DNA from 2 places in the Paraburkholderia sp. SSBN10T genome. Region 1 is predicted to be linked to the other one. Evidence: riboswitches for the same ligand, from Rfam matches in the RefSeq annotation. Region 1 holds a riboswitch; the other holds the start of a gene.
The links. A riboswitch is a leader RNA that binds a small molecule or an ion and turns the genes downstream of it on or off. The one in region 1 is predicted to bind ZMP and ZTP.
Positions count from the first base shown of each region.

Region 2: linked by a shared signal. The riboswitch ahead of AC1ECK_RS23610 (tetrahydrofolate dehydrogenase/cyclohydrolase catalytic domain-containing protein) and the one ahead of glyA (serine hydroxymethyltransferase) in region 1 are both predicted to bind ZMP and ZTP.

Region 1 is NZ_JBWQQI010000005.1:339,402-350,318, reverse strand. It holds gene AC1ECK_RS10750 (hypothetical protein) at 1-34, shown strand, start outside; gene AC1ECK_RS10745 (TetR/AcrR family transcriptional regulator) at 205-786, shown strand; tRNA gene AC1ECK_RS10740 (tRNA-Lys) at 904-979, opposite strand; gene ybgF (tol-pal system protein YbgF) at 1,158-1,907, opposite strand; gene pal (peptidoglycan-associated lipoprotein Pal) at 1,923-2,432, opposite strand; gene tolB (Tol-Pal system beta propeller repeat protein TolB) at 2,451-3,743, opposite strand; gene tolA (cell envelope integrity protein TolA) at 3,858-4,865, opposite strand; gene tolR (protein TolR) at 4,862-5,314, opposite strand; gene tolQ (protein TolQ) at 5,325-6,002, opposite strand; gene ybgC (tol-pal system-associated acyl-CoA thioesterase) at 6,157-6,636, opposite strand; gene ydfG (bifunctional NADP-dependent 3-hydroxy acid dehydrogenase/3-hydroxypropionate dehydrogenase YdfG) at 6,693-7,439, opposite strand; ZMP/ZTP riboswitch at 7,795-7,894, shown strand; gene glyA (serine hydroxymethyltransferase) at 8,070-9,317, shown strand; gene nrdR (transcriptional regulator NrdR) at 9,321-9,803, shown strand; gene AC1ECK_RS10685 (GspH/FimT family pseudopilin) at 9,953-10,519, shown strand; gene AC1ECK_RS10680 (type IV pilus modification PilV family protein) at 10,516-10,917, shown strand, end outside.
Region 2 is NZ_JBWQQI010000016.1:146,297-157,213, forward strand. It holds gene AC1ECK_RS23600 (M3 family metallopeptidase) at 1-373, opposite strand, end outside; gene cysS (cysteine--tRNA ligase) at 540-1,925, opposite strand; gene AC1ECK_RS23610 (tetrahydrofolate dehydrogenase/cyclohydrolase catalytic domain-containing protein) at 2,161-3,027, opposite strand; ZMP/ZTP riboswitch at 3,203-3,285, opposite strand; gene AC1ECK_RS23615 (hypothetical protein) at 3,353-3,502, opposite strand; gene AC1ECK_RS23620 (ASCH domain-containing protein) at 3,589-4,050, opposite strand; gene AC1ECK_RS23625 (hypothetical protein) at 4,141-5,817, opposite strand; gene AC1ECK_RS23630 (hypothetical protein) at 5,780-6,379, shown strand; gene AC1ECK_RS23635 (MFS transporter) at 7,183-8,427, shown strand; gene AC1ECK_RS23640 (Rieske 2Fe-2S domain-containing protein) at 8,508-9,698, opposite strand; gene AC1ECK_RS23645 (glycosyltransferase family 2 protein) at 9,842-10,917, opposite strand, start outside.

The sequences.
Region 1 (10,917 bases):
CGCGCTGGTCGTGGGTGCTTCAAGCGGCAAGTGAGCGGCAAGCAACGAAACCAGGCGCCGTTGCCGGATATGCACCGGCTGGCGGGACCTGGTGTAGCGACGCGTAGGATTCTGTAGCGCGACACCGTTCGGACGGTTTTGCGAGATTCTGGTGACCAGAGTCTCGCAACATTGTCCGGCCCACCGCATGTAGCCGATTGATCGATGTCACTTACACAGAAATCCACTCTCAGCAAGCGGCAAACGCTCGTTGCCAAAGCAACCGAGCTGTTCTCACAGGAGGGTTATCACGCGGTCGGGATCGATCGGATCATCGCGGAGTCCGGCGTCGCGAAGATGACCCTGTATAACCACTTTGCTTCGAAGTCCGAACTGGTGCTCGAAGTGCTGCGCCAACGCGAAGAGCAGGCGGCGGAATCATTGCGCGCATTCATTGCGCGCTACACGGTGCCGCTCGAACGCCTCAAGGCAGTGTTTCAGTGGCACGAAGAGTGGTTCAGCACGGAGACGTTCTGCGGATGCATGTTCATCAACGCGGCCTCCGAGTTTCCCGACCACACTGACGCGATCCATCGCGCTGCCGCCGGCCAGAAGCAGCATGTGACGCATCTGATTAGCGAGTTGCTTGAAGAGATGTTCGAGCGGGACGTGGCCGCTCAGTTGGCGGAGAAAATTCTGATTCTGATCGATGGGGCGACTGTCACTGCTCAGATTTCGGGGCAGCCGAAGTCTGCCATGGTGGCGTGGGATATTGCGCGGCAGTTGGTGGCGGGGGTAGGGGCGTAGGGGTGTAACGGTGCAGCCCGATGCAGGTGTGGCGTAGCGATGCCGATTCGCTGGCTTGGCCGGTGTTTTGCGGAGCAAAGAAAAAGGGCCTAGCCGAAGCTAAGCCCTTGAATCTTTTGGTAGGCCGTACGGGATTCGAACCTGTGACCAACGGATTAAAAGTCCGCTGCTCTACCAGCTGAGCTAACGACCCAAAAGAGAAGCGGAATTATAGCGATAGCGCACTAACGCTGTCAACCCATCGGGCGACACCTATCCAGGCGAGATTCCACAAAACGAAAAGCCCGAGGCATCGACTGCCCCGGGCTTCCCGGCGAGAGGCGCGCGTGGCGTTTAATCCGACACTACGCGTGATACTGCAACTGCCTGAACTACTTGATTTGCGACAACTTGCTCTGCGCCGACTGCGCGACGTCCGAGCTGCCGTATTGCGCGACGATCTGCTCGAGCGTCTTCTTTGCTGCCGCCTTCTGACCCTGCTCGAGCTGATTGTTGGCAATCGCGAGCAGCGCTTCCGGCGCACGCGGATGCTGCGGGTAGTTCTTCACGACGCCTTCCCAGGTCGCCGTAGAGCCCTTGTAGTCACGCAGTGCATATAGCGCGTTGCCGAGCCAGTATTGCGCGGTCGGCTGGTAGGGGCTCTGCGGATACTTGGCGATGAAGCTGCGGAACGAAGCCGCCGCGTTCTTGAAGTCGCCATTGCGGAACTGTGTTGAAGCCGCATTGAACGCGTCCGTCTCGCCCGGCTGGACCGTGCCTTCTACACCGTCAACCGTCTGCTGCTGCGGTTCGAACTTCTTGAGCCGCGTGTCGAGATCGGTGTAGTAGTCCTTCTGCTGCTTCTGCAGCGTGGCAAGCTGGTTCGCCATGTCCTCGTTCTGTCCGCGCAGCGTCGCGACCTGCTGGTTGAGCTGGTCGAGGCGGTTGGACTGATCGAGGATGGTCCGCTGGGCGGCCGACAGTTGGCTCGACAGGCTATCGGTCTTGGTACGCAGATCGAGAATCGCCTGACGGGCCTGGTCGTCGTCGAACATGCCGGCGTGAGCCGGCGCGGCCAACAAGGCCGAGCCCGCCACGCAGGCGGCTGCAGCAAAGTGCAGCCAGGAGAAACGTTGCGTCATACGGCTCATCACCTATTACTGTTGGTAGACGAGGTCAGCGCGGCGGTTTTGTGCCCACGATGCTTCGTCATGACCGTCGGCCAGCGGCTTTTCCTTGCCGAGACTCACGGCTTCCATTTGCGAATCCGGCACGCCAAGCAGCGACAGCGCACGACGCACGGCTTCAGCACGCTTCTGGCCGAGTGCCAGGTTGTACTCGCTCGTACCGCGTTCGTCGGTGTTGCCCTGGATCAGCACGTGACGTTCCGGATGTGCCTTCAGGTAACGCGCGTGTTGTCCCAGCAGCGCCTGGTATTCGTCCTTGACCGAGTAGCTGTCGAAGTCGAAGTAGACGCTACGCTTGGCGAGCGGGCTGTTCGGATCGTTCAGCTCGTCGACGTTCACCTGTGCGACTGCATTCGGGTTCGGTTGCGTTGCGACCGCGCCACCCTTGTTGGCGTTTTCGTCGAGCTTGACGCCCGAATGGCAGGCAGCCAGTGCACCGACCAGCAATGCGGCAAATACGATACGAAGTTTGGACATCATTGTTACTCTCCTTGTGTGTTATTGCATAAACGGACCCCAGGACGGCTCGCGAACGATGCCGCCCTGAACGGACAGGACCTGCCGAGTGCGACCGTCGGTCGATACTGCGGCCAACACGCCACGGCCGTTCACCTGTGTGGCGTAAAGAATGTACTGACCATTCGCCGCGAAGCTCGGCGATTCGTCATGTGTTGTGTCGGTCAGGCCGGTCGCTGTGCCGGCCTGCAAGTCCTGAATGTACAGCTTGAAGGCGCCGCCCACACGCGAGATGTAGGCCAGTTCCTTGCCGTCCGGGCTCACGCGCGGGCTGGTGTTGTAGCTGCCCGTGAACGTGACGCGCTGAGCCGCCCCCGCGCTTTCGCCCTGCGCCGGCATCTTGTAGATCTGCGGTTGACCGCCGCGGTCGCTGGTGAAATAGATCCACTGTCCGTCAGGAGAGTAGTTCGGTTCGGTGTCGATCGAGGTGCCTTGCGTCAGCCGGCGCAGGCCGCTGCCGTCAGCGTTGACGGCGAAAATCTGCGTGTTGCCGGTGCGCGAAAGCGCTACTGCCAGCGTGCGTCCGTCCGGCGACCACGCCGGCGCACTGTTATTACCCTTCTGGTCCGAGACGATCACACGACGGCCCGTAGGCAGGTCGTGGATGTAGACGATCGGCTTCTTCTTTTCGAACGACACGTAGGCGACCTTCGTGCCGTCAGGCGACCACGCCGGCGAGATGATCGGCTCGGGGCTCGACAGCGCGATGTGCGCGTCCTGGCCGTCCGAATCGGAAATCTGCAACTGGTAGCGGTTGCCGGTCTTGATGACATAAGACAGACGGGTGGCGAACACGCCGCGCGAGCCCATCAGCTTGGCGTAAATGTAGTCCGCCACCTTGTGTGCGCTCATGCGCAGGCCGCTTTCCGGACTGACCAGCACCAGACCGCCGAGGCTTTCGCCCTTGACCGTGTCGTATAGCTTGAAGCGCACTTCGTACTGGCCGTTCGGCAGACGGTTCACGCTGCCGGCCACGAATGCGTTGGCGCCCTTGGCCTTCCAGCTACCCAGATCGACCGAATCGGTTTCCGAAACGGGCGCGCTGCCGGCGTCGATATTGGTGAATTTGCCGCTTCGCTGCAAGTCCTGGCGCACGATGGTGCTGACCTGCTGCGGCGAGTTCGCTTCATTGGCGAAATTCGCCGTTGCGATGGGGAACTGGGTGGCCCCGACGCCCGTGACGAGGACGTTGAGTTGCGCGTGTGCAGCGCCGCCGGCCGCAATCAGGCACGACGCCACCAAAGTCCGCAGGCCTAGCTTGGTCATCAAACTCATGCTGTATGGATTCCCAAAAAATCAGATTTCTAACACTGTATGACAGCAGACAGACCCGGAAACGTTCAATTCGTTCCCGGGCGCGCCCCGCTGGGCGGGGCGTTGCGGCTGCTGTCAACCTGCCGGCCGCAAGGTGATCTTGAAGCTGGACGGCGTTTTCCCGTCGGTATCGACCGGCATCGGATCCGAAGCCCTGACGGCTCGTTCCGCGGCCGCGTCCCACTGGGGATTGCCGCTGCTACGGGTCACACTGACGTCCAGCAAGGTGCCCGAGGGCGAGCAGCGAACCGCGATCTCCGTCTCCAGGCCCTGCGTGTCGCCCGCCCAAATAATATTTGGCCGCACGCGACGTCTGACCTTGTCGGCATAACCCGGCGACGTTGCCGTTCCACCCGAGCCGCTGCCGGTGCCGCTCTTCGCAAGACCGTTACCGGTCGAGCCTTCGCCGCCCGCCATCCCTTGCATCTGCGCGAGCCGTGCGCGGCGTTCCTGGTCCAGCTTCTTCGCCTGAGCCGCGTCGGCTGCCGCTTTGGCCGCCTTCGCCGCTTTCTGCGCGTCAGCCTTCTTCTGCGCGTCGGCCTGCGCCTGCTTCTGCTGGTCTTCTTGCTGTTGCTTCAATTGATCCTGCTTTTGCTGCTCGGCCAGTTGTTGCTGCTTGAGCTTGTCAGCCTGCTGTTGCTGCAGCTTCAGCTTGGCTGCAGCGGCCTTCTGGGCGGCCAGTTGCGCCGCCTGGTCGGCTGCGAGCTGCTGCTGGCGCTTCGCCTCGGCTTCCTGCTGGGCTTGCAGTTGCTGCAGACGCTGTTGCTCGGCAAGCTGCGCCTGGCGCGCGGCTTCCTGTTGCTGGCGTTTCTTTTCCTGCAGCGCAATATCGGCCTGTTCATCCGGCAGAGGCGGGGCAGGGGCCACCGGCACGGGCGGCGGGGGCGGTTGCGGCGTCGTGAGATCGGGCACTTCCGTCCAGAGTTCGGCTTCGGCGCCTGCCGGCGTGCTGTTCTGCCATTGAATGCCGTGGTACAGAAAGAACCCGAGCAGCACGTGCATCACCAGCGCGAGCGCAAAGGCTCGCCAGGTGCCGCGTTCACGCGGTGGCTGGAGCGGGTAGGCGGAATTCTTGCGGATCATTGCGATTTGACGAGCAAGCCAACGCGCTTGACGCCGCGAGCCTTCAGGTCGGACATCACGTTCATCACGGCTTCGTACTTCACCGTCTTGTCAGCGGCGATCACGACCGGTTGATCCGGGTGCGATGCCTCGCGGTCGGTGACGAAGCTGTTCAGATCCGCTCGCGTCATGTTTTCCTGCTGCATGGCGCCATTGTCGTCTTTGTATTTGACGTTCATGTTGCCGTCGGCGCGGATGTTGACGACCACGGGCGGCGTCTGCTGTTGCGGCGAGGCTCCGCCGACGGTCGGCAGATTGACGATCGACGGTGCGACGAGCGGCGCGGTCACCATGAAGATCACGAGCAGCACGAGCATCACGTCGATATACGGCACGACGTTGATATCGGCCATCGCGCGGCGCGAACGGCCGCCGCGCATACCGGAGGAGCGACTTGAGGAACCGGCCATCGTGGACTCCTTAGTGCGCCTGACGCTGCAGGATGTTCGAGAATTCTTCGATGAAGGTCTCGAAGCGAATCGCCAGGCGGTCGATGTCGTGCGCGTAGCGGTTGTAGGCCACCACGGCCGGAATCGCGGCGAACAGGCCGATCGCCGTCGCGGTCAGCGCTTCGGCAATGCCCGGCGCAACGTTGGCCAGCGTGGCCTGCTGGACGTTAGCCAGACCGCGGAACGCGTTCATGATCCCCCACACGGTGCCGAACAGACCGATGTACGGGCTGACCGAACCTACCGAGGCGAGGAACGCCAGATTGGCCTCGAGCACGTCCATCTCGCGCTGGAACGCGGCACGCATGGCGCGGCGGGCGCCGTCGAGGATCAGGCCCGGGTCGTTGAGCCGCTTTTCCTTGCCTTTCAGGAACTCGCGCATGCCGGATTCGAAGATCCGTTCCAGCGCGCCGATCGTATGGCGGTTGTTTGCGGCGCTTTGATACAGGGCCTGCAGGTCGCCGCCGGACCAGAAATCGCGTTCGAAACGCTCAGTTTGCGCGCGCGCACGGCGGATCGCAAACCACTTGCGGAAGATGAAAGTCCAGGACAGCAGCGACAGCAGCAGCAACAGCGCCATCACTGCCTGGGCCAGCAGGCTCGCATTGAGAACGAGCGAAATGATCGATAGATCTTGTGTAGTGTTCATAGAGGTTCTTTGTAACGTCCCGAAAGGGGGCGTCCGGCTGCAAGGTCCGTCGAAGCTCGCCGTTGGGAAACCGGAAGCATCGGCAAACCGCGGGCCGAACCATGCTTTGTGTTGCTTGATCGATACGAGTTCACTGGCCCCGTAACAACGATGTTCAGCCGTTGTCCGTTGACACGCTGGACGCAGTCACTCCGGGCCCGCGCCGCAAGGCAGCGAGTACCGGTTCCGGAATGGCGGCAGGACGTAGTGCTACGCGGTCGACACAGCCGACCCGAATGGTCCCGGCAGCAAGCAGCGTGCCGTCACGCCAGGCTTGCTGCGAGAAATCGACCGACGCGCGGCCAATTCGTTCGGGCCGGCTGACGATTTCGATGAGATCGTCAAGCTTCGCCGGCGCGCGATAGTCCATCGCGGTGCTGCGCACGATAAACAGGGCGCCCGTTTGTTCCGCCAGCCGATCCTGTTCGACGCCGCACGCGCGCAGCCATTCAGTGCGCGCCCGCTCGAAGAACTTCAGATAGTTCGCGTAGAACACGATGCCGCCAGCGTCGGTATCTTCGTAGTACACGCGAATCGGCCAGGTAAAGCCGGTTTCGGCGCCGGGCTTGCTTTGGGGCATATTCATGCGGCGCATTTTACCCGGAACGCACCACCCGACGCTTTTTCGCAGGCGCGTCCGGGTAACAAACTTTAGCCGCGATGCACCGACAGCCCTGCAAATGCCTGCGCGACGGGCATCAGCTCGATCGTGTTGACGTTGACGTGCGCCGGGCGGGTCGCGGTCCAGTAGATCGCGTCGGCAATGTCTTCAGCCGTGAGCGGCTGCACGTTCTGGTAGACGCTCGCGGCCTTTGCGTCGTCGCCGCGAAAGCGCACGTTCGAAAACTCCGTGCCGCCGCACAGTCCGGGTTCGACGTCGGTCACGCGCAGCGGGGTGCCGGCCAGGTCGGCGCGCAGGTTCAGGCTGAACTGGCGCACGAAAGCCTTGGTGGCGCCGTACACGTTGCCGCCCGGGTAAGGCCAGTTGGCGGCAGCCGAGCCGAGGTTGAACACGTGGCCGCGTTGGCGCTCGACCATGCCCGGCAGCAGGGTACGGGTGACCTGCACGAGGCCCGTGCAGTTCGTGTCGATCATGGTTTGCCATTCGTCGAGGTTGGCGCGCTGCGCCGGTTCGAGGCCGAGCGCGAGGCCGGCGTTGTTGACCAGCACGTCGATGGCGGCAAAGCTTTCGGGCAGCGCGGCGGGCACCGCCTCGACGGCGGCGCGGTCGCGCACATCCAGCTCGAACGGCAGGAGGGCCTCGCCCAGTTCGTCGGCCAAAGCCTCCAAACGGTCCTTGCGGCGCGCGGTAGCGACGACGCGATGGCCGCCCTTGACAAAAGTACGGGCGATGGCGGCGCCGAATCCTGCGGACGCCCCTGTGACGAACACGATCATTGCGGTTTCCTGGTGGGGAGGGAAGATAGTCGCCAAGCCTACTTCCAATGCCGCGCTGCGGCAACAATGACCTTGCACCCCGCGCAGCGTCTGCGGGACTGCCGCGAGCGTGGGGGCGTCTGGGGCACGGGCGGTCGCCGGCTGGATGGTCCGCTGCGTGGCATGCTCGAAGATCTCGTCGTTTGTCGCCGACTGCCGGGCGGCGCCTCTCCGGGGCAAACTTTCCTCAGATGTTTGCCGGCCGGCTGGGGCGACCATGCTAACCGTAGCCGTAGCTAAGGCGTCATTCACCGCCGGAACGGCCTGCGCGGCGACCCGGTTGCCTATTCCAGGCGCTTCCAATACACTAACGCGCTCATCCCTGCGTGACTGGCGATAGAACCAAACAGGTTCAAGGTGGAGCGACCCACCGTGAAGCGCAGGGTGCCGTTTTGCCGTTCGCCTGGGCAGCCGTGATCCGCGCGCAGTCAATTGCGCCGCCGGTGGCTGTCCTGCCTCGCGTGTGCGGCGCATCTTCATCCGCCACGTCAGGGCTGGCCCAGCCGCCAGCAGCGCCGCGTACCCACTACGCTTTCTGCACGAAATTCGGCGCACGATCCGGTCAACCTGAACACACTCAACGGAACCCGTATGTTTGACAGAGCCCAAAGCACCATCGCCAATGTCGATCCCGAACTCTGGAAGGCGATCGAGCAGGAAAACCGCCGTCAGGAAGATCACATCGAACTGATCGCGTCGGAAAACTACACGAGCCCGGCTGTCATGGCTGCACAAGGCTCGCAGCTCACCAACAAGTACGCCGAAGGCTACCCGGGCAAGCGCTACTACGGCGGCTGCGAATACGTGGACATCGTCGAGCAGCTCGCTATCGACCGCGTGAAGGAACTGTTCGGCGCCGAAGCGGCGAACGTGCAGCCGAATTCGGGTTCGCAGGCCAACCAGGGCGTGTTTTTCGCCATGCTCAAGCCGGGCGACACCATCATGGGCATGAGCCTCGCGCACGGCGGTCACCTCACGCACGGCTCGCCCGTCAACATGTCGGGCAAGTGGTTCAATGTCGTCAGCTACGGCCTGAACGAAGCGGAAGACATCGACTACGAAGCGGCTGAAAAGCTCGCCCAGGAACACAAGCCGAAGATGATCGTCGCGGGCGCCTCGGCCTTCGCGCTGCGCATCGACTTCGAGCGTCTGTCGCAGATCGCGAAGTCGGTCGGCGCTTACCTGATGGTCGACATGGCGCACTACGCCGGTCTGATCGCGGCGGGCGTCTACCCGAACCCGGTGCCGCACGCGGATTTCGTCACCACCACGACCCACAAGAGCCTGCGCGGCCCGCGCGGCGGCGTGATCCTGATGAAGGCCGAGTTCGAAAAGCAGATCAATTCGGCGATTTTCCCGGGTATCCAGGGTGGCCCGCTGATGCACGTGATCGCCGGCAAGGCCGTTGCGTTCAAGGAAGCGCTGTCGCCGGAATTCAAGGAATACCAGCAGAAGGTCGTGGAAAACGCCCGCGTGCTGGCTGAAACGCTCGTGAAGCGCGGTCTGCGCATCGTTTCGGGCCGGACCGAAAGCCACGTGATGCTGGTCGACCTGCGCGCCAAGCACATCACCGGCAAGGCAGCCGAAGCGGCACTGGGCGCAGCCCATATCACGGTCAACAAGAACGCCATTCCGAACGATCCGGAAAAGCCGTTTGTCACGAGCGGCGTGCGTCTCGGTTCGCCCGCCATGACCACGCGCGGGTTCGGCGTGAAGGAAGCGGAGCTGGTGGGTAACCTGATCGCCGACGTGCTGGACAACCCGGAAGACGCAGCGACGATCGAACGCGCTCGCACGCAGGTCGCCGAGTTGACCAAGCGCTTCCCGGTCTACAAGTAAGCGATGCGCTGCCCCTTCTGCCGGCATGAAGATACGCAGGTCGTGGACTCCCGCGTATCCGAAGACGGCGCCGCGATCCGGCGCCGCCGCCGCTGCCCGGCCTGCGACAAACGTTTTACGACGTATGAGCGGGTCGAGCTGGCGTTGCCGTCGGTCGTCAAGAAGGATGGCAGCCGCACCGAATTCGATCGCCGCAAGATCGTCGCGAGCATGCAACTGGCGCTGCGCAAGCGCCCGGTTGCGGCGGACGCGATCGACGCGGCCGTTGCCCGCATCGAGTACCAACTGCTGGGCAGTGGCGAGCGCGAAGTGCGCAGCGAGCGCCTCGGCGAACTCGTGATGAACGAGTTGCGCGAGCTCGACACGATTGCCTATGTGCGCTTTGCTTCGGTGTACCGGCGTTTCGAGGATGTCTCCGAATTCGAAGACGTGATCGAAGAGTTTCGCCGTGCGGCCGCACCGCCCAAGCCGTCCCGCAAGCGCTGACCGTTCGCGCATTCGCATCATCATCCCCTCTGTAGTCGTCACACCGGCATTGTTGCGGGTGACTCCGTTCGCCCGCTACCTGGCCATTCGGCCGATTGTCGCCACCCTGCCGCTTGAGTAAATTGACTGCATTCTTTTGAAGCTGAGGAATGCAGATGAAGCACGATGTCGCTTTGCCGCGCGGGTGCCGCGGCTTCACGCTGATCGAGACGTTGGTGGTGGTCGCCCTATTGGCGGTGATCGCCGTGATGGCTGCGCCATCGCTGGTTGCGTGGCACGTGCGCGACCAGGTCGACGCCCGCGCCGGAGCGCTGCTCTCGACGCTTTCCTACGCCCGCAGCGAAGCGGTCAGGCGTGGAGCGCGCGTGACGGTGTGCCGGGTGGATGCGGCTCGCCGCTGTCTGGCCTCGGGGCAAGCGTGCCGCGCTGGGGTGGCGGACTGGTCATGCGGCTGGGCGGTGATGGTCGAGCAGGCCGGCGCGCCCATGGTATTGCGTGCACAAGCTGAACTTGCGGCAGTGAGTATCGCCGGGACGCAGACGAACCTGACGTTCACGCCGCCGGCAGGGCAGTTGATCGGCAGTTTTCGCAGCTTCGATATCGCACCGCATTTTCCTTCCCGCGCGACTCAGGGTGCGCCATGGCGCCGTTGTATCCGCATAGCCGCGGGCGGGCGGCCGCGCATCGTCGAGGGCGCTTGCGGGGCGTCGTCATGAAAGCCACAAGATCCAGACAGACACGCGGTGCGTCGCTGATCGAGGTGATGCTTGCGGTTGCATTGACGGCTGTTACGGCGCTCGGCCTGATCGCTACGCAGTTGTGGATTGCTCGCGAGACCCGTGCCGCTGCGCTGCGCGAACACGCAGGTCTGCTCGCTGACGCTGTCGCCGAAAGCGCGCGTGCGCCGACCGGCGCCGAGGCCGCCTTGCGGCAGTGGAGTGTCCTCGCGGCGAGTTTGCTGCCGCAGGGTGAGGCGTCGATCAGCGAGCGGGGCGATGGAGTCTCGTTTGCCCGCGTGGTGTGGTCGGCTGTGACCACCATGCCCCTGTCGGAGCAGGTGACAGTCAAGCCCGGCTCGTGCGGTGATCTGCCTGTCGTCGCCGGATCGGCGTGC
Region 2 (10,917 bases), on a different contig from region 1:
GATGCATCTTGTACGCCTGACGACGTGCAAACAGATCCGTGTCCATCCCGATCAACTCGGCCAGCAATGCAGCGGCACGCTCGCTGCCTATCGCGTTGCTTTCGAACGCCGCGACCCAACCGCGCAAGCCGGTCACGAGCACATCGCGCTCAGCCGAGGGCGCAGCGGCCTCGACCCTCGCCAGATGCTCGCGGCTTTGCGTGAGACGTTGCACGTCGGCGAGGAAGGTTCGGCGCGCGAGGCCGGCCGCACCCTGCGCGTCGTGATCGTCGCTCTGGCCGGTATGAGTCAACCAGAACAGATCCCATTCTTTTCGATGAATCTGCAGATAGTCCCGGTTGAGCTGGTCGAAGAAGGAGCGAGCGTTTTTCATGTGCGGGGCATAGTTGAAGACGTGGTTTTTTCCTGCCCGGAAGGGCCGCGCAAGCGGGCGCAGAGTTAGGTGTCGATCGTAGCGCACCCGGCATACAGTTGACTTGCCGAGCCGCGCCTTGACCATGCTCCGGGTGTTCAACGCACCAACGAACGCATCGCGCCCATCAAGTGGCCTGATCGATCGGACTCAGCCGCTGCCCACCCGCACTGTCCTCCACCTGCCAGCCCGCTGCCTTCAATTTCTCGCGTAAGAGATCGGCTTGCGCCCAGTCCTTAACGGCACGCGCCTTCTCGCGCAATTCCGCCAACGCCGCCACATTTGCCGGAATCTCAAACGCATCGACCTGCCAGCCGGCGAGCTGCAATCCGAGCACGCTATCGAACGCATCGACCGTTGCTCGACGCGTCGCCGCAGGCAGATCGCTTCTGACCAGCTCCCACACAACGGCCAGCGCACGCGGCAGATTCAGATCCTGATTTACCTCGGCGTTGAAGCGCGCCACGAAACCCACATCCGCTTCCCCGCCCGCTGGCCAGCTCGCATATGCTTTGCGCAGCCTGTCCAACGCCGCCTGTGCTGCTTCAAGCGCCTCGTGATTGAACCGCAGCTTGCTTCGGTAATGGGCGGTCAAGCAAAGATAGCGGTAAGCCAGTGGATCAATGCCGCGGTCGATCAAGCTCTGCAGACGCAGGAAGTCACCGCTCGATTTGGACATCTTCGCGGCATCCAGCGTCAGAAAGTGACCGTGCATCCAGAAGTTGGCCAGCCGCGTGCCGTAGCACGCCTGGGTCTGCGCGATCTCGTTGCTGTGATGCACGGCGATATGGTCTTCACCGCCGCAATGAATGTCGAACCAAGGGCTCAGGTATTTCGCCGACATCGCCGAGCACTCGATATGCCACCCTGGAAACCCGCGTCCCCAAGGGCTATCCCATTCCATCTGCCGGGTTGAGTCCGGCGGACTGAATTTCCACAGCGCGAAGTCCGTCGCGCGGCGCTTCTCGCCTAGCGCGACTCGCTTGCCGGCCTGCAAGCCAGCGTGATCGAGACGCGCAAGATAGCCGTAATCGTCCTGCTTACCGGTGTCGAAGTACACGCCGTCTGCTGTCTGGTATGTGTAGCCGTTGCGTTCCAGCTCAGCAATAAAAGCAATCTGTTCCGCAATATGGTCCGTCGCGCGGCACCACAGCGTGGGCTCCAGCAGATTGAGCGCCTGCCAGTCGGCCATGAAAGCACGCGTATAGCGTTCCGCAATCTCCCACGCCGAAGCGCCTGTCCGCCGGCTGCCCTTTTCCATCTTGTCTTCGCCCTCGTCGGCATCGGAGACGAGATGCCCGACGTCGGTGATGTTTAGGACGTGCCGCACATGGTAGCCGTTCAGTTCAAGCACGCGCCGCAGCACATCCTCGAACACGTACGTGCGCAGATTGCCGATATGCGCATGGTCGTACACCGTCGGTCCGCAGCAGTACAGGCCCACATGGTCGGGCTGCAACGGAGTGAACGGGCGCACGGTGCGCGACCAGGTGTCGTACAAGGCGAGAGGCATCGGCGGTTCCGGGTGATTGGGTGAGCGAAAAAACAAAAAGGCCACCGGTTCTGCAACGGGTGGCCATCAGGGACTTGCTCGAACGTGACGTAGATCGACGCGCTAGACGCAAGCTCCCTCTGGCAAGCTTTGACACCATGCGCGCATCAAGCGAACGAGGGGGAGGAAGGCGGCGATCATGAGGAAGATGCTAACGCGTGTATATTTTTTGGTCAATTGGTTATCGCGGCCCGTGCTAAGCGTGGCTTTGCATCGCAAGTTCAGCGGCGTCGACTGTCTGGGCGATCAGTGTGGCAATTGTCATCGGACCGACGCCGCCCGGTACGGGCGTCACCGCGGCGCAGCGGCTCGTCAGTCCTTCAAGGTCGATATCGCCAACGCCACCTGGATGATAGCCGGCGTCGATCACCACCGCGCCGTCGCTGATCCACTGGCTGGGAATGAACCTGGGCCTGCCCACCGCACCCACCACGATTTCGGCACGCCGCACCTCGGCCTCGAGATTGGCGGTCTTCGAATGACACAAGGTGACCGTCGCGTTCGCATTCGAGAGCATCAGCGCCATCGGCTTGCCGAGAATTGCGCTGCGTCCCACGACAACTGCCCGCTTGCCGGCTAGCGCGATCCGATAGTGCGCCAGCAACCGCATGATGCCGGTCGGCGTCGCGGGGCCGAATGCCGGTTCGCCCAGCGCCATCCGTCCAAAGCCGTGACTCGTTACGCCGTCCACATCCTTGCGCATTGAGATGCGGTCGAAACACTGACGCTCGTCGACCTGAGCGGGCACCGGGTGCTGCAGCAAGATGCCTTGAACGTCGGGATCGGCGTTGAGGCGGTCGATCGCGGCGAGCACATCCTGCGTGGTGCTGCTGGTGGGCAATTTGACGAGGCGCGAGTCCATGCCGACGCGACGGCATGCGTTGCCCTTCATCCGCACATAGGTGGCCGATGCAGGGTCGTCGCCCACCAGAATCGTGGCAAGAATTGGCGTGCGAGCGCCATTGCTGGTCTTGAGCGCGGCGACGCGCGCAGACAAGGCATGTTCGCCAAGCGCCGCAACAGCCTTGCCATCCAGCACGATGCATTGAAGATGATTAACCATGGCTTAGCTCCCGATCGTCACGGCATCATGGCCGCTACGCTGCAACGGGTAAGCAACACGGTGGAGCGATGCAGCGCCGCGCTGACGGCGGCGTGCTAACAATACGTATAAAACTGAGGGAAAAAGCGAAGGCGCGAGCATAAGGGCAGTCATCGGAAGTCTCCAAAGAGAACGATCAAGATGCCCAGGCGAACGGCGGTTTGGCCCCTACGCTTCCCGATGGTGATCCATCTTCTCTCGCCAGTCACGTAGGCCACCATGATAGCCCAAGATCGCGCTTGCATGATCTTGCCCTTCTCGACCACTCGTCATCTCGCGAACCGTTCTAACCCGCCAGGCAGTTGGGACGGTGGTTGCCAATCACCTGGAAGCGCTCAGCCACTGCCCAGTGACGCGCATGGAACTCGCTCTCGCCGCAAGGAATGCGGGTGTCGAATCCCGCTTGCATATTCCATTGGATGGCGAAGTGTTGCATCTGACGATTCCAGGCAGCGAGCGAAAGCAACGCGCTTTCGTTGCGTAGGTATCCGTCACTTCAGTTGCGTAAGACGTCAGGATAACTCACGACCACGCCTGCAAAACCTCGAAAGTCTCACATACGAGCGGCATGGTCTCATCGATCGTGCGGCCTATCTGTTCGCACTCGCGCAGGAAAAACTCCCAATGCGCCTTGCGCCACCAGGCCAGCGACAGATCGCCCTCGCCTTCGCTGGCGGCGAACTCCGCTGTCACTTCATTGAAGGGAACGATCTCGACACGCGTGATCCGCTGCAGCATGACAGGACGATCGAAGTAGTCGACCACGATGCCGATGTCCCCCACCGCCGGAATCGCCTCGCCTTCGAATTCCCAGGACCATAGCATGCTGCAGGTGCCGCGCTTCCTGCCCTGCAGCATCAACGCGATGAGTTCGGCCGAGAGCGCCTCGGAATCGCCGAAGCCAACGATTCTGCGGTTGCCCTCGGGAACCTGAATACCGCGCTGCGATAGTGTCTCGACGAGACTTTCGACAGTTGGACTCATAACGCTGGACTGGCATACCGGGTGGCGAAGGTTCGCAGCTTACCTCAAGCGCTGCGAACCCGGGGTCGACCATCCCGCGCCCTTCGCCTGCTATTGCCCGGTATAGCCGACCGGCGCCGTCACGTTGCTCTGCATCACGCTCGCATTGGAGGACACGACGTAAATCGGCGACTCCGTCAACGTCAGGTTCACTACGCCGTTGCTATACGCCACGGAGGAAGGATTGCCCATCATGTCGATCACCGTCACATGGCCGCTCGTCCCCGCCGCGTCCACGGTCAGCGCGTAGGAGGTGCTATAGGTCGCGCTATACGTGCCACCTGAGGTCGGCCAGTCCGCATTGTTGTGCGTCCACAGCGCCGTGATCACGGCTCCGCCGCCCAGTTGCTGGAAGGCATAACCATAGATCATCGACGGCAGGCCGTTGAGATGCCCAAGGGTCTGCGTGCCGTCGATGACGCGGGTCAGCGCGGCCATGGCCATCGCCTCCGGCTTCGGACTCACGTTGCTGGCGCCGTATTGCCCCTGCGGATCGACGATGTCGAAGAAGGTGCCTTCTCCAACATCGGCTGGATAGTCCGCGCCGTAGAAGAAGTAGGTAACCTGCGCGCCCTCGCCGAGAATGATCAGATGCGCCCGCACGGCGACGGCGGCCTGCCCGTACAACTCGTTCGCACTCGGATAGTTCGCGCTATACGCCGTGCCCGAATCGTAGCTGATGCCCAGTTCGGTGGACCACAAGCGCATGTTCGGTTTGAACGACTGCATCTCCGAACGCAGTTCGCGCATCTGCTGATCGAGGGCGTTGGCGACGTTAGCGGGATTCGAATCGGTGTCGTACTGTTCCGGCGGATGCGCGGGATAGGTTCCGGCGTTGTAGTAGCTATGCGTGGTCACGCCGTCTATATAGCTGCCGAGTCCCAGCGGCACATAGGTTTGCAGATAGCCTTGCGTGCACTCCGTCGTGCAGTTGGCTGGGAACACGTTGGTGGTGCCCATCACTACCGCGTTCGCATCGGTGGAGTGCAGGCCGTTATATACAGCCGCATACATGGCGACAAAATTGGCCGCGGAGTCGACCCATTGCGGCTCCCATGTCACCTGGTAGTAGTCGTTTTGCTGATTCGGGAAATAGGCCTTGCGAATCGCCACCGAGTCGGTGCCGACACGCGCCATGTAGCTCTGGTAGTAGGTCTCGCTGCTCGGTGCGTTCGTATCGTCCTGGAAGGCGCCAGTCGGGCTGGCCCATGCCGGTATCCCGTCCAGGCGGATCAGGCGCATGATCTTGCCGCTCGTATAGAACGAGTCGAGGTCCGAGAGTGACGGTGTCCACGTATTCGCCCCGTTCGGCTCCATCGCGGAGAGCTGACGGTTATCGATGGTCTGCGAAATCCCGAGGTCGGTCAGCATGGGGCCGTTGTCATTGAAGCCTTGCATGCCGAAGCGGTGCTGCTCCTGATGTGCGTAGGTCACAGCCGGAATCGATGCGGACAGATTGGGCAAGATGCCGAACGTCGCAATCCCGGCCGGCCGCGTGCCGGCCTCCGGCAGGGTGCCGCCGGCGCTCGAGAGGGTCGCCGTGACCGCGAAGTAGCCGGAGACCGCGGCAGTGCACGACATCGTGCTGGTTTGCGCGCCACTCGGGACCGAGAACGAGCCACTGCCTTTAATGTTGCCGAGTTGATCCTGCATGGACCAGACAACTTTGTCTGCAGAAGGCGCCGCGGTAATGAACGACACCTTGAACGCGCTGCCTTGGGCGAACATGCGGGTGCCGTCGGAGGTCGGGGTGTCGGCGATGATCAGCCCGTTGGTTGTACCACCTGCAGCCACGGTGGGGGTGGCGCAAGCGATTGTGCCGGTTGGTGTTGGCGTCGGTGTTGGCGTCGGTGTTGGCGTCGGTGTTGGCGTCGGTGTCGGCGTCGGTGTCGGTGTCGGTGTCGGTGTCGGTGTCGGTGTCGGTGTCGGTGTCGGTGTCGGTGTCGGTGTCGGTGTCGGTGTCGGCGTTGGTGTCGGCGTTGGTGTCGGCGTTGGTGTCGGTGTCGGTGTTGGTGTCGGCGTCCCAGTCGAAGCAGGAATCCAGCAAGACTTCGTTACCCCAAAGTCAGGGTCCGTGCCAAACGCCGTGTTGGAGCACGTCACGCCATTCGTAAACGTCTCGGTCACATTGTTGGCGGTCGTGCTGCCCCCATACGTTACCGGCTTGGTACCGGCGAACGAGCAGACAGCATTCTCGGCCGCGCACTTGACCAGCGAACCGGTCGGCGTCGGCGTCGGGGTAGGTGTCGGAGTGCTCGTCGTTGGGCCGTACCAGCAGCTCTTCGTATAGCCATAAGCCGGATCGGTCGCGGACACCACACCGTTTTCGCACAGCACGCCATTCGTGAACGGTCCATTGATGTCGTACATCAGCGAAGGACTCGTCGTGCCGAACACGACCTTGGCGGCGCCCGTAAACGAGCACTTCTGATTCTCCGTGGCGCAGTATGTATAGGTGGTGCCGTTGATGGTCAGGTTGCTTTGAGCGTTGGCAGTGCTGCACATTGCCCCAGCCATGGGGAATAGCATCGCAATCAGGCGTTTCATTTCCTCGACCCCTGCTTTTGATTATTGCAAGAACTGCTGATGGGCTATTAGCCAAGCCCTGAAATGAAGCGCAAGCAGTACTGCTTGGGAATGCGGATTGCTACAGCCCTTAGTTAAGTCAATTTCAGCCGTCGAAAACGGACATTAAGAAGTGCTTTTCGGAATGATCGAAGCACGGCAGTCAAATACATGCTCGACAGCCGGTAATGCGTCGACTCGGCTGACGTCCGCGCGCCCCGTCTTTTATGCAACTGTTCACGCCAAAGCTGGGATCGACCATTCAGCCTACTAACCATTAACCGACCGTTAGCCGACATATCACGGGCGTCACGCCACTGCGGAAAAAGCTGCGCGCGCAAGCAAATCCTCCAGGCACATTGCCTCCAGACGCGCTTCATCTTGCCTTGGCGCAAAATGCCTATCTGCCTGCGTGAGGTTTCGAAGGCTCCTCACCGCACCGGCTGGCGCCGTCACAAGGCGTATCCTTCAGTCTGGCCGGGAAGCTCCGGCGGCCCTCGCAGCACAATGAACAACAGGTAACGAACCTTGCGCGTCAATCATCAGGCGTTCTTCTGCTCGCTCTTCTTCGCCCGGCTAGCGGACCAGATTCTGCTCTTCCTGGTACCGCTAGTCGTATTCCAGACGACCCAAAAAGTCTCGTGGTCGGGCATCGCCTTTTTCATCGAGGCATTGCCGCGCTACCTCTTCTTCCCCCTGTTCGGCGCCTTCAGCGACCGCTTCTCGCCGCTCAAGCTGATGCGCATCAGCCAGACGTACCGCGCGGTCGTCTGTATCGCGGGCGTGATCGGCTACGCGCTTTTTGGCGGAATCGGCTGGCTGATTGCGCTGTCCGCCTGCTGCGGCATCCTGACCAGCCAGGGCTTCGTGGCACGCGAAGTCATGCTGCCGCAGATCTTCAAGGCGCATAAGTTCGAGCGCGTGCTGGCGCTCTCGCAGTTGGCCGATCAACTCGGCGTGGTGCTCGGCCCGATGGCTGCAGCGCTGTTGCTCGGCTGGTGGCGCTGGGAGTTCGTGGTGGCCACGAGCGGTGCGCTGTTCCTGCTCGCGGACGGCGCGTTCGTCGTATGGCAACGCATGAGCGGCTTTCAGGCCGCGCCGCCTGAACCGCCCCGAGGTCATTGGACCCAGCCGCTGCGAACGGCGATGCAGCACGTGCTGCATCTGCCCGGCTTGCAGAAAGTCATCCTGCTGGCCGCCGCAGAAAACCTCGTGATCGGCGTGACGCTCGCCACCTCCGCCGCGATGGTCACCGGCGTTCATCATCAGTCGGGACGCTATTACGCGGTGCTGCAGACCGTCGGCGCGATCGCCACCGTATTGATCCTGCTGACCATCGCGCGAGTCTCGTTTTCACGGAGAACGCTAGGCTTGCTGGCATTTCTGGCGATCTGCCTGGGTGGTCTGATCGCCGGCGCGAGTCCCGGCGCGTGGGGCTATGCGGTCGGCTTCGTGCTGATTGTCGGCTTCGACAAGATGTTCAACGTCTATATTCGCAGCGCCCGGCAGAAGATCATTCCACCCAGGGATTACGGCAAAACCACGGGCGTCATCATCCTGCTGAACAATCTGACGCAACCGCTCGCCGGATTGCTGGTCGGCGTGTTCGCCAGCCGTGCGCGCACCGGCTTGCTGATCGTGCTGCTGTCGCTGACGATGGGCGCCATCGGCGCCACGGCATCGATTGCCGGGCCGTGGTGGCAAAGGCGGCGCGCGGCCCGCATCGGACGCGAACCGGACCTTCCGGGGACCGGCATCGTCGAACGCGAGTGAAGTTGGGTAAAGGCGAGCCGCGACAGCACTGGACAGCGTGTCAGTCACGACCCAGGTGAAGCCGGCGCGAGCCGACTCCGCTACGTGATCGCCTCGGCGGGCCCGATGCGCACGCCCTTGAAGTGACCCGCTTCAGGCGATGCGCCGCATTCGCGCAGCAAGGCGCGCAGATCGTTGATGACCGGGAACACCTCGTGGTTCCAGTCGGCGCCCTGGCGATCGTGCGCTTCCTGTTCGCGTTCGACGATCCAGCGATCTTCCTTGAAAATGCGTTCGGTAAACCAGACCAGCAACGGCCACGCCATATCCAGCAGGACCGGAATGCCCGGCTTGCGGATAGACAGCAGGCCGAAGGTGCGGTTGGTGCGCTGCTCGCGATCGAGCGGCACATACACGATCCACAGGTTCATCACCAGCGTCGAATCCGCAGTGCGGATCTGCAGCGTCTGATAGGGGTATTCGGTGCGGATGGTCATCACATCCTTGTCATCGCCTTGCACACCCTTACGGCTCTGACTGAACACCAGCGCCTCGCCGATCGGCTGATCGCCGGCCAGCCGCGCAAACGTGTAATCCACCTCGACCCAGCCCTCGCCGCGCCGCCGTCCAAGCGAGCGTGCACGCATCTGCCCCATCTGCTTGCGGTGCAGGAACTGATGGTTCATGTCCATCAGGTTTTCATGCATGAACGAATAGTGGCACTTCACTTCGCGGCCGAAGCGGCGCGTCTTGTAAGCCTTGTCGGCCACCGAGGCAAGCGGCGGCGGCGTCCGTTGCCCGGCCAGCGCCGAATTGCCCGGAAACACAAAGATCAGCCCCTGTTCCTCGCGGCACGGATACGAGCGCACGCCGTTGGGCAAACGCTCGCGGCCCAGGTACGGAATATCGACGCAGCGGCCCGTGCAGTCGTAAGTCCAGCCGTGATAGCAACAGCGGATCGTTTCGCCGTCCACCACCCCGCCGTGCAACGGCACCTGACGATGCGCACAGCGGTCCTCGAGCGCGAACGCCACGCCCGACTCGGTGCGCACCAGCACGATCGGTTCGCCGGCGAACCTCACGCCATGGGCCTTGCCGCGCTTGACCTCGTGCGACCACGCGAGCGGATACCAGTGGTCGGGGTGTATCGGGACGCGGCGCAGATCGCGCATGGTTGACCCAGTGGCCGCCTCGGTGGGTGCGTCGTCGGCAGGCGAATCGATCAGCGCTTCGATGGGCGCCCCGGTAGGCGCATCGACGGTGTTGCTGTCCAGCGAAGGAACTCCATGCATGGGCGATGCCTCCTTGCAGCCTGAGTGGGTCTGGCACGCTCGAGCGGCGAACCGTCACGGAACTCAGTCTACTAGAAGGAGGCACGTGCCTGATGTTTTTAACTAATCATAGGGTTTCCCGCCAGGCAACCCCGCAGCGGCGCTTAGCCCTCGTCGGGCGCCACCAGCCCGGAGCGGCGTTGCGCGCCCCACACACGGCCACCGCGTAAAAAGTGCAGCCACCCCATCAGGGCGCCGGTATGACGCAGTAGCTGAAACGTGAACGGCTCGGCAATCGCTGCCGCCATGGCCAGCCACAGGTTCGAGCCGACCCGCTGACCGGTCCAGCGGCGGTACAGATGGATGCACCACATGTAGTACGCAAGATCGATGGCGGTCTTTGCACCGATCACGCCGAAAATCGCCAGCACGAGCGTTTCATGTCCGCCGAACAGGAAGCCGAGTAACAGCACGAATGCCGTCAGGCCGTAGATCGGCTGCATCGTGTCGATCGCCTTGACCGGCAGCATCAGCATGCCGAGCGTACCGTAGCGTGGATTGCCGGTCATGTCGCGGTTCCAGTACTGGGTCTGCAGGAAACCCGCAAACCAGCGGCGCCGCTGCCGCAGAAAACTGCCGAGCGTGCCGGGCGCATCGGTTCGCCCTTGCGCGTCGCCCACCACGCGGACGTCCCAGCCGAGCCCGTGATCGACCGAATAGCGCCGCAGCCGGTGGATCAGCTCGTAGTCTTCCACCAGGCACTGCGGATCGAAGCCGCCCACTTCGACGAGCGCCTCGCGCCTGAACGAGGCGAATGCGCCGGAGATCAGCAGCAGGCTGTCGGCGCGCATCCAGGCAAAGCGCGCGACGAAGTTGCGCATGTACTCGTAAGTCTGGAACCACTGGAACACGCGGCCGGATACGCTTTTGCCGCAGACCGGCACGAGGATGCCCGCCGCCGCCACGAGCTTCGGCTCGCTGGCGAACGCGGCACGCATCGCGTAGGTTGCGTCGTCTTCGAGCAGCGTATCGGCGTCGACGGTCATCACCGTCTCGGTGGTCATCTCCATGATGGCCGCGTTCAGCGCGCGCGCCTTGCCGCCATGCGGCACCCTCAACCAATACAGGTTCGAATAGAGCGAACTCGGTGCGCTCAATTGTCCTTCGGGCGCCGCAGTAAGGCCGAAGCGCTCGGTCAGCAGCGCGCCCGTTCCGTCCGTCGAGCCGTCGTCCGCGATCA